DNA from 3 places in the Arthrobacter sp. PvP023 genome. Region 2 is predicted to be linked to each of the others. Evidence: predicted binding sites of a transcription regulator. Region 2 holds the regulator's gene; each other region holds the start of a gene.
What was found. The regulator LexA, encoded in region 2, represses DNA repair genes until DNA is damaged. The targets are predictions, from matches to a motif close to TCGAACANNTGTTCGA.
Positions count from the first base shown of each region.

Region 1: a site for LexA is predicted at 1,912-1,927, ahead of JOE31_RS11235 (DUF6504 family protein). Genes of this name have one in related genera too.
Region 3: a site for LexA is predicted at 1,275-1,290, ahead of JOE31_RS05020 (shikimate dehydrogenase). Genes of this name have one in related genera too.

Region 1 is NZ_JAFIBI010000001.1:2,426,145-2,429,417, forward strand. Features, by position in the region: gene JOE31_RS11215 (VOC family protein) at 1-75, opposite strand, end outside; gene JOE31_RS11220 (chorismate mutase) at 90-416, shown strand; gene JOE31_RS11225 (hypothetical protein) at 435-821, opposite strand; gene JOE31_RS11230 (GNAT family N-acetyltransferase) at 996-1,784, shown strand; gene JOE31_RS11235 (DUF6504 family protein) at 2,007-2,339, shown strand; gene JOE31_RS11240 (DNA polymerase III subunit alpha) at 2,336-3,273, shown strand, end outside.
Region 2 is NZ_JAFIBI010000001.1:3,380,916-3,384,188, forward strand. Features, by position in the region: gene JOE31_RS15515 (LysM peptidoglycan-binding domain-containing protein) at 94-435, opposite strand; gene lexA (transcriptional repressor LexA) at 919-1,668, shown strand; gene JOE31_RS15525 (ATP-dependent DNA helicase) at 1,747-3,273, opposite strand, start outside.
Region 3 is NZ_JAFIBI010000001.1:1,075,935-1,079,207, reverse strand. Features, by position in the region: gene JOE31_RS05025 (IclR family transcriptional regulator C-terminal domain-containing protein) at 1-213, opposite strand, end outside; gene JOE31_RS05020 (shikimate dehydrogenase) at 316-1,191, opposite strand; gene JOE31_RS05015 (MFS transporter) at 1,346-2,674, shown strand; gene JOE31_RS05010 (SRPBCC family protein) at 2,770-3,216, shown strand; gene JOE31_RS05005 (hypothetical protein) at 3,213-3,273, opposite strand, start outside.

The DNA of each region.
Region 1 (3,273 bases), 950 kb from region 2:
GCCGTTGACGTAAAAGGCGCGGGAGGCATCAACACTGCGGACGCCCAATGAAATGAAGTCGACTCGAGGCTGCATTCTTAGATACTGTCATGCACATGCCCACAAATCACGGACACGACAAAGACGCCCAGGCCGACAGGGAGCAGCTCGCAGCTGTCCGCGTGGCCGTCGATGAAGTGGATGAGCAGATTGTTACCCTGATTGCCCGCCGTGAACGCCTGATCCGGATTTCAGGCACGTTGAAGGGCGATGACGCGGAGGTCCGGGCTCCCGGACGGGTGGAGAAGGTCATCGAACATGTCCGCGCCGCCGCCGAGAAGAAGGACATCGACCCGGACATCGTGGAGAAGACCTACCGGGCGATGATCACGGCTTTCACCGAGCTTGAGATGAAAGTGCACAACGCCAGCAACTAGCTGCCGGCAACTAGGTGCTCAGAGGGATTCTTCCACGGGCACGTTGGCCTGATAGTCCCTGCCGTCGGCGTCGCTGAAGGCAGTCATCAGGTGACCCTTTTCCAGGCCCAGGACGGTACTCATGGGAAAGTTGCCGGTAATGGTGTTGCCTGAGTGCGTCACGCCGCTGAGGTCGAAATTCTCCTCTGTGCCGTCGTGGCTGAAGCAGTAGAAGGACACAGCCTCGCCGTTCATGAACTCAATGCCCATTCTTCGTTGATGGGAATGATCCGGCGTGGCCGCGACAAGCCCCACTACGTAGGCGCCCGCCCCGGGGATGTTTCCGTCTATATCAAAAGTCGCCACCAAGGTGGAGTCCTTGGCGGCGATGGCTACGTGCTTCAGGAGTGCGTCATGGGAGCTCATGGCTCCATCCTGCTCCCTGCGCTCCCGTCCGTCCACCCCTGATCGGGGTTTTGTCCGGGCTTCGACCGGGCCGTTATTTATTAGAAGATATATTCGAGTAGAGCCGGACTGCCGGCATCGATCCGGTCCTCCGGCTCCTCCGGCGCAAGGCCGGCGGCGGTACCGTGGGGAACTATGACTTCTGCGAAGCATTTACTCGCGGCGTACGACCGGCAGCTCAGGACGGATGCGGAGACTCCAGGTGCGATCGCCGTCGAACGGCTGGGGCCCTTGCGCCTTGTGACCTTCGTGGGCGGCCGGGGTTTTGTGACCTACGGAAACCTCGAGGGAGCCGGCGCCCAAGCGATTGCGCAGTGGGTGGCCGAAGCGCTCACTCACTTCCGCAAAGATCCAAGTATCGTGCGGGTGGAGTGGAAAACGCGTGGTCATGATGCTGCGCCCGGCCTCCATGACGCGTTGCTGGGGAACGGATTTGAGGCTGATGAGACGGAGTCGATCATGATCGGCCACGCCCTTGCATTGAATGTCGATGTGCAACTGCCGTCCGGGGTGACCCTGCGGAGAGTGGATCAAGAGCCGGATATCCGCGCCATGAGCGCAATGCAGGACGAAGTTTTCGGCGGTCCAGTGTCGGACAGCAACGCAGAGGCGCTCCTGCGCCGCCTGGCGGAAGACGACGGGATGGAACTCTGGGTTGCCGAACACGGAGGGTCGATTGTGAGCGCGGGCCGCCTGGAGCCGGTTCCGGGTACCGAATTCGCGGGAATCTGGGGCGGGGCGACCCGCGAACAGTGGCGTGGCCGAGGGATCTACCGGGCCGTCACCGCGGCCCGGGCTCAGTCCGCCTTGAGGCAGGGCAAGAAACTGATCCACAGTGATTCGACCGAATGCTCCCGACCGATCCTTGAGCGCTATGGGTTTCTCCGGGTCTCAACAACAACCCCCTATCGTTGGCAGCGCTGAAGCCGGGGGTGCCAGCTGCCCTACCGCCGCTGAATACGTGGGGGTAAACCCGGGCAACCCGTTCGTCGGAGGCCGGACCGGGAACATGTGTAGGTTTTGTCCGGGCTCCGGCGTAGACTTGATTTATTCGAAGATATATTCGAACTAATCATTTCAGATTTCTACCTCCCGGCGGTGCGATCGCCCGTTACGGGAAGGGGAGTGCAGTTCCGGGAGGCGCCGATGGGCTTGTTCAGCGAGGGTGTCGACGTCCTCTGCACGCCCGCCGGCCAGCCGTCCGCGCTCACCTGGGCAGGGCGGCACTACACGGTCTGCCAAGAGCCCGTGCACTGGTTTGAACGCCGGCAGTGGTGGGTCGAGGAAACCCGGGCGCCGCTGGGAACCGGCCCGGGACTGGTGGATCACGAGATCTGGCGCGTCCAGGTCCGGCTTGCCGATGCCAAAGCAGCACCGGAACCCCCTGAAACCCTCACCCTGGACCTGACTCGGAACGTCGGAAGCGGACGGTGGAGACTGCTGAAGATCCACGATGCCCTGAGGCCGCAATCAGCATGAGTTTCACCCATCTTCACGTTTCCACCGCCTTCAGCGCCCACTATGGTGTCTCCTGGCCGGATGAGCTCGCCCAGGCGGCTGCCGCCGACGGGGCAACGGCGCTTGCCTGCACTGACAGGGACGGACTGTATGGCACCGTCAAACACCTCAAAGCCTGTATGGCGTCGGGCCTGGATCCTGTCGTCGGGGTTGACCTTGCGGTCTTTGACGACGACGGCGACCTCCGCACCCAGCTCGCGGGCCGCGTCGTCGTACTTGCCCACGGACACAACAACGGTGCCGGCTACCGCGCCCTCTGCCGGCTGATTTCGGATGCCCATGCCCGTACCTCCGGCAAAGCCGGGGGAGCGGTGCCCGTCGCGGTGACCCGCGCCGAAATCGCTTCCCGGGTACTGCACCCGGAAACCCTCGAACCGGTGCTGACGGTGCTGGTGGGGCCGGATTCAGACGTCGGCAGGGCAATGGGCGGACGCCGGTACCTTCGCCCCCGCACGCTCTTCAAACAATGGCTGGACGGCATGCCGAAGGGAACCGTGGCAGCCGAAGTGGTGTCGCATCTCAGTGCCCCCGGGGAGCCGCTGAGCACCGCCCACGCGGTGCGCATGCTCAAGCTGGCCGCCGAGCACGGCGTTCCGGCAGTACTAACCAACGCGGTGCGGTACTGCGCGGAGGACGGCGCCGCCACGGCGGATGTGCTGGATTCAGCCCGCACCCTGAAATCGCTGCCCGAACTGACAGCGGAGCCGTTGCTCCAGCCCAACGGACGGGGGTGGCTGAAAACATCCGCCCAAATGGTCGAACTCGGGCAGGAAATCATCCATGCCGCGGGATACGGCGCCACTGACCTTACGAGGCTGTTCGGCCAAACCGAGGCGCTCGCGGACCGCTGCCGGATGGATCCCGTGACGGATATGGGATGGAAGCAGCCAGTTGT
Region 2 (3,273 bases):
GTTTAAGTGAGGGTGGCCGGGGCACCGAAACTGTGACGCTTCCGGCCCTGCCTGGGCTTGCTTCCGCCCGCTGCCTGCGCAGGGTGTCGGGTCTTAGTTTGAGGGGACAAAGATCTGCTGGCCCGGCATGACCCTGCCGCCGTCGAGGTTGTTGAGCTGAACGATATCGGCAACAACATCCCGGGTATCGCGTTCCGGCGCGACAGATCCGGCGATCTCCCACAAGGACTGCCCCGGCTGCACCGTCACCGACACTGTGGGGGTCACAGACAGCTCGGACGCGGAATCCGCCGCCTTCGCCGGAGAGTTCAGGAAACCGGCCAGCGAGATCACCAGCACCGCCAACAGAATCAGCGGCAGGCCCACCAGGACGATGCGCCCCCTGCGCGTCAGGCGGAGCGGCGGCTGCGTGGACCTTGCCTTGGCCGCCTTCACGGCCTTCTCCGCGGGACGCTCCTCCCAGTTGAAGCCCCGAATTCCCGAAGCCCCGGCTTCCTGCCCGGCGGAAGCCGGAAACTCCGATGTGTGAGGGCCGCGGCCCTGGCCGGCCGAACCCTTGAAACGCGAACCATGAATAGCGCTTGTTGCTGACATGAACTGAGCCCTCCTGGACCTGACTGTGCTGCCCGGCATGTTCCTGAAGCTGCCATCCGCCCACCCGGTCTTCGAACATAGGACCGAACGGGGTTTTGGACTAGAACACATATTCGAACGTTGCTTGTTCTGTTCTAGCACTTATTAACGAACATTGTCGAGACTCACTAGAACAAATGTTTGAAAAAGCTGTGGGGCTGGCCTACGTTTGAGCTACAGATCAACCACTTCTGCAGTTGATCAGCAGGGTCTGACATTTCAGGCCGGAAGTTCCCGGCAGCTGCAGCCACGGAGGCCGGGTGGAACGGAAAGGCGTTGGCGAACATGGCAGCACAAGCCACCGGCGGCAGGGCTACGCAGCGGAGCCAGCAGTCACCAGCGAAGCCGAAGGGCCTCACGGTACGGCAGAAGAAGATTCTGGAAACCATCCAGCGGTCCGTCAATGACAACGGCTACCCGCCGTCAATGCGTGAAATCGGCGACACCGTGGGCCTGGCCAGCCTTTCCAGCGTCACCCACCAGCTCTCGCAGCTCGAAAAGCTGGGCTATCTCCGCCGCGATCCGAAGCGTCCGCGGGCCATGGAAGTACTCATGCCGCTGACCCTGGATGAAGGTGCTGCCAAAATCTCAGGCGTGGATAAGCCCGCGCGGCTGCGCACCATCGGCGGATTGGCCGTCTCCGAACTGGCCACCGCAACGGATACGGCCATGGTCCCCCTGGTCGGCCGGATCGCAGCAGGCGGCCCTATCCTGGCTGACCAGGTGGTCGAGGACGTGATGCCGCTGCCGAGGCAGCTGGTCGGCCACGGCGAGCTCTTTATGTTGAAGGTGACCGGCGACTCCATGATCGACGCCGCCATCTGCGACGGCGACTGGGTTGTGGTCCGCCGGCAGAGTGACGCGGTCAACGGTGACATCGTGGCAGCCCTGCTGGATGACGAGGCGACGGTCAAAACCTTCCGCCAACGGGACGGCCATACCTGGCTCCTGCCGCAGAACACGCAGTACGAGCCCATCCTCGGCGACCACGCCAACATCATGGGCAAGGTCGTGTCCGTTCTTCGCTCGCTGTAGCCGCTGCGCAGCCCGCTTTCGGGGGCCCGACTTCGGGCCCCCGAAACGGTCAGGTGGCGCCGGCAACGGCACGAGTTGTCAGCCTGCGGCCGCCGCCGACGGAGCCTTCGCCAGCCTCGACAGGGCGGCAACCGCGATCGCAGGATCGGTGGTGGGCCAGAACGGCGGCAGGGCGGCCCGCAGGAAGCCCCCGTAGCGCTCCGTAGACAACCGGGAATCAAGGACCGCAACAACACCCTTGTCGCCGGTGGAACGGATCAGCCGGCCGGCGCCCTGGGCGAGCCGGATTGCCGCGTGGGTGGCCGAAACCGACATAAAGCCGTTGCCGCCCGCCTGTGCCACCGCCCGGGAACGCGCCGTCATCAGTGGATCATCGGGACGCGGGAACGGAATCCGGTCGATCACAACCAGCCGGCACGACCCCCCGGGAACGTCGACGCCCTGCCAGAGAGACATTGTGCCGAAGAGGCAGGTGTCCGGCTCGTCCGCAAACTGCCGCACCAGGGCGGTCATGGTTGATTCGCCCTGGCACAGGATGCTGACATCCAGGCGCGGGCGCATCGCCTCAGCCGCCTCCTCCGCCGCCCGCCGCGACGAAAAGAGGCACAGTGCGCCGCCGCCTGACGCCCGGATCAGCTTCTCCAGCTCATCCAGCGCTTCGGGGGATGTTCCACGGCCGGGCTTCGGCAGATGGCTAGCGACGTAGAGAATCCCTTGCTTGGGGTAGTCGAACGGGGACCCGACGTCCACGCCGGTCCAGCTGGGTGCACCCGGGCCCACCAGCCCAAGCCCTCCCGCCGCCGGCTCGAAGGCCGATCCGATCGCGAGGGTGGCTGAGGTGAGGACCACTGTGTGGCCGGCAAAGAGCCCGTCACGCAGCTTCCCGGCCACGCTCAACGGGGCTATGTTGATCAAGGCCGGCGCTGCGTCGTCCGGCTGCGAATAGCCTTGCTGCGGGTCAAAGGTGCTGTTCCGCGAGAACCAGACCACTTCGCGGTTTTCCCGGGCGGCGATCAGTCGTTCACAGAGCTCGAGGATGACCATCAGGCGTGAGCGCGCAAGCTGGCGACCGCCGTCGGCCGTATTCGCACTGTCCCCTTTCGAATCCGAAAGGGCCGCGCGGCAGGCTTCCCGCAGCTGGTCCACGCAGTCGAGCTGTTCGTCGTTGAGGCCGTTGGGCAGGAGGCCGCTGGGGACTCCGGCGATGGCCAGTTCCAGGTTCGCGGCAGCGTTATTGAGCGCATCCACCGTGATTCCGGTATTCTTCCGGGCGCCGGAAGCGGCGGCGTGGACCATGGCCACGGACAGCTGGCCGGAGACCGCTCCCGTTACCCGGTCCTGCAGCTCGTGCGCCTCGTCGACCACCACGACGTCGTACTCCGGCAGCACCGCCAGGCCTTCGAAGGCGCTGACGGCCAGCATGGCATGGTTGGTGACCACGACGTCGGCCTCGGCGGCGTCCTGGCGGGCCAGTTCGCTGAAGCACTCGGCAGCCATGGGACATTTCTGCGCGCCCAGGCATTCCATTGACGTGACGGACACCTGCCGCCAGGCACGGTCCGTCACGCCCGGCATCAGTTCATCCCGGTCCCCCGTGGCCGTCTT
Region 3 (3,273 bases), 2.3 Mb from region 2:
CGAACGGGGCGTAAGTTCGAAGTACGGACCGTCGGCACGAAGGTAGCCCAGGTCAGTGAGCGTCAGCAGGAACCTCCGGGCGGAGGCCCTGGTCATATCCGACTTTGCGGCGACCTGGGAGACGGTCAGGCGGGGCTCGTCCGGGGCGAAGGAGCGCAGCACGTCAAACGCTTTTTCCACAGACTTCACGAAGTATTCGGGTTGCTCCGCCATGGAATCGTTCACCCTCCCTGAAGCTCAATGTCGGCCTCTGCGGACGCTTGGCCGCAGGCTTATTCCGATCATATCCGGATAAAGCACAGCGGATCCGCGGGGTTAGTGCGGTTTCAGCCCGCTGTCAGTCCCCCCCCCCCCCCCCCCCCCCCCCCGGATGTCGGTGAGTGTGCGGCCCAAAACGGCGCCGGCCTCCGGCTTCAGTCCGAGGATGGGGATCATGGCCGCTGCCTGCGCCCGCAGGTGGTCCCAGCCGTCGGCGCAGGGCAGGCCCTGCGCTTTCGCCGCTGCGATGGTGGCCGTCGTGTGGCCGGCATAGACGAAGTCATAAACAAAAGTGTCCGGTGAGAGCTTCGCGGTCCCCCATGCCGGTTCGTCGGCACTGCTCTTGCCGAGGGGCGTCGCGTTGACGATCAGCGAGGCGTCCGGCGCGTGAGCGCGCGCCTCGGCCCACGTCACCGCACCGGCCTCCATGCCCAGGCTGGTGGCGAGGTTCAGCAGCTGGCGGGAGGCACGCGGGTCCTTGTCCGTCACGGTGACCCGGTCCGCCAGTCCCGCCAGGGCGACCAGTGCTGCGCGTGCGGCTCCGCCTGCCCCGAGCATCACGGCGTGCCGCTGGTGCCGGCCGCCCAGCAGTTCGGCGACGGCAGTGATGTCCGTGTTGTGCGCACTCAGGCTCCGGCCGTGCCGGACCAGCAGGTTGGAAGCTCCGCTGATCCGGACCTGTTCGGTAACAGTGTCAGCTGTCCCCGCGGCCCACTGCTTGTGGGGCATTGTCACGTTTGCGGCGACTACGTCGGCCTCCAGCATCGCGTCTCGGACGCCGGACATGTCCTGGCCGGCCGGGACATCCCATGCCTCGTAGATCCAGCTGCTTCCCAGCTGTTCCAGGACCGGGCCCCAGAGCCCGGGCGACATGGCGGCCGAGGCTTCCGAGCCGATGAGGAACAGCCGGTAGGCCGGTGTGCGGGTTTCCATGGTGGCACCTTTCGATTGGGAGATTCGGTCGGGGGGGTGTTGTGAGGCACCTCACTCTGCGTTACTCTTTCAATAGTCGCATACCGCACAGCTGTTCGGAATGCGCACAATCTCGCAAACAACAACCGTCTTTCAGCGCGGAAGGGCAAGCACCATGACAAATACAGCTACAGGCGCCAGCATCGGAGCCGATCAGCGCCAGCTCAGGCGGGCCAAGAAAGCAGCCCTCGCCGCGTTCCTCGGCGGTGCCCTTGAGTACTACGACTTCTTCATTTACGCCACCGCTGCGTCGCTGGTCTTTTCCAAGATTTTCTTTCCGGCCGGGGACCCCACCGTTGCCCTGATCGCTTCCTTCGCCACCTTCGGCGTGGCGTACGTGGCACGCCCCTTCGGCGCGGTGGTCTTCGGCCACCTGGGTGACAAGATCGGCCGCAAGAACACCCTGGTGCTGACGCTGGTGCTGATGGGTTCGGCCACGTTCCTCATTGGCGTGCTGCCCGACTTCAACACCGCCGGCTACTGGGCCCCTGCCCTGCTGGTGCTCCTGCGCCTCATGCAGGGCCTCTCCGCAGGAGCCGAAACGGCCGGTGCCTCGGCGCTGTCCACCGAGGAAGCCCCGGAAGGCCGCCGCGGCTTCTTCGCCAGCTTTGCAATGAGCGGCATCTCCGCCGGCATCGTCCTGGCCTCGCTGGCATTCCTGCCCGTGGCTGCCATGAGTGAAGCCGACCGCCTCGCCTGGGGCTGGCGCATCCCGTTCTGGCTCTCGCTGATCGTGCTGATCGTCGCGTACCTGGTCCGCCGCTCGCTCGAGGAACCCGAGGTGTTCGAGGAGAAGCATGATCACGGCGAACTGGTGAAGCTCCCCTTCGCGAAGATGTTCAAGACCCACCCGGCCCAGTTCTTCCAGGTGGCCCTGATGTCCTTCGAGACCGTCACCAACACTTTCATGCAGTCCTTCGGCCTGGCCTACGCGGTGTCCGTCGGCGTCCCGGCCTCCACCATGCTCTGGGTCAGCATCACCGGCAACATCATTGCCATCGCAACCCAGCCGCTGATGGCCTGGCTCTCCGACAAGTACGGCCGCCGCCCGATCTTCATCACCGGCGTCCTCGGTTCAGGCGCCATGATCTTCATCTACTTCTCCGTGATCTCCACCGGCAACGTGCCCATGATCTTCCTGACCAGCACCCTGATCACGGCCGGAACCTACGCCATGTCCAACGCCATCTACCCCGCCTGGTTCTCGGAGCTGTTCAACGTGAAGGTCCGCTATTCGGGCATGGCCATCGGCCTGCAGGTCGGCATCCTGTGCGCCGGCTTCACCCCGCTGCTCGGCACCGCACTCGTCGGCGCGGACAAGGCCAACTGGGGCCCCGCCGCCTGGATCGTGGCCGCGTCCTCGCTCCTGGCCGTCGCCGGCGCCTTCTGGGCCCGCGAGACCAGCAAGACCCCGCTGCGCGAACTGGGCAACTCAGTCCACTGACGGGACCTTGTCCTCTGCGGCCCTGCGCCGCCAGGTGGTTGGCTGGAAGCCGGGGGACAACGCAGCGGCTGCCACTTGCCACCAGAGGAGTTCCAATGGGCCACATCAAGCTGAACACAACAATCGACGCACCCGTGGAGCGGGTCACGGAGATCGCCACGGATCCGCGGCATTGGGCCTCCTGGTGGGTGAATCTCGGAGAGGCCAAGAAAGTAACGGGCGACGGCGGGGCCGGCACCGTGGTGGAGCACAGTTACCTGATGGCCGGCGTCCCGTTTCCGGTGACCACGCACGTTGTGGAGAACCAGCCGACGCCCGCCGGCGGGAAACACGTACGGATTGAATTCGACGGTCCGCTCAAGGGCTGGCAGAACTGGGATTACGAACCAGCAGGAACCGGGACGCTCGTCTCGATGGAGATCGAATACAACGTGCCGGGCAGTGCGATCGGCAAATTCGTGGACCATGTCATGATCGAGCACCTTCAGGAACGCGCCCGGCAGCAGACGCTGGAAAACCTCAAGCTCATTGCGGAGCGCTAAGGACCGACCACCCAGGGCGTACGCCGCAGCCTGGCCACCAGCGTCGCGGCGAGTAGC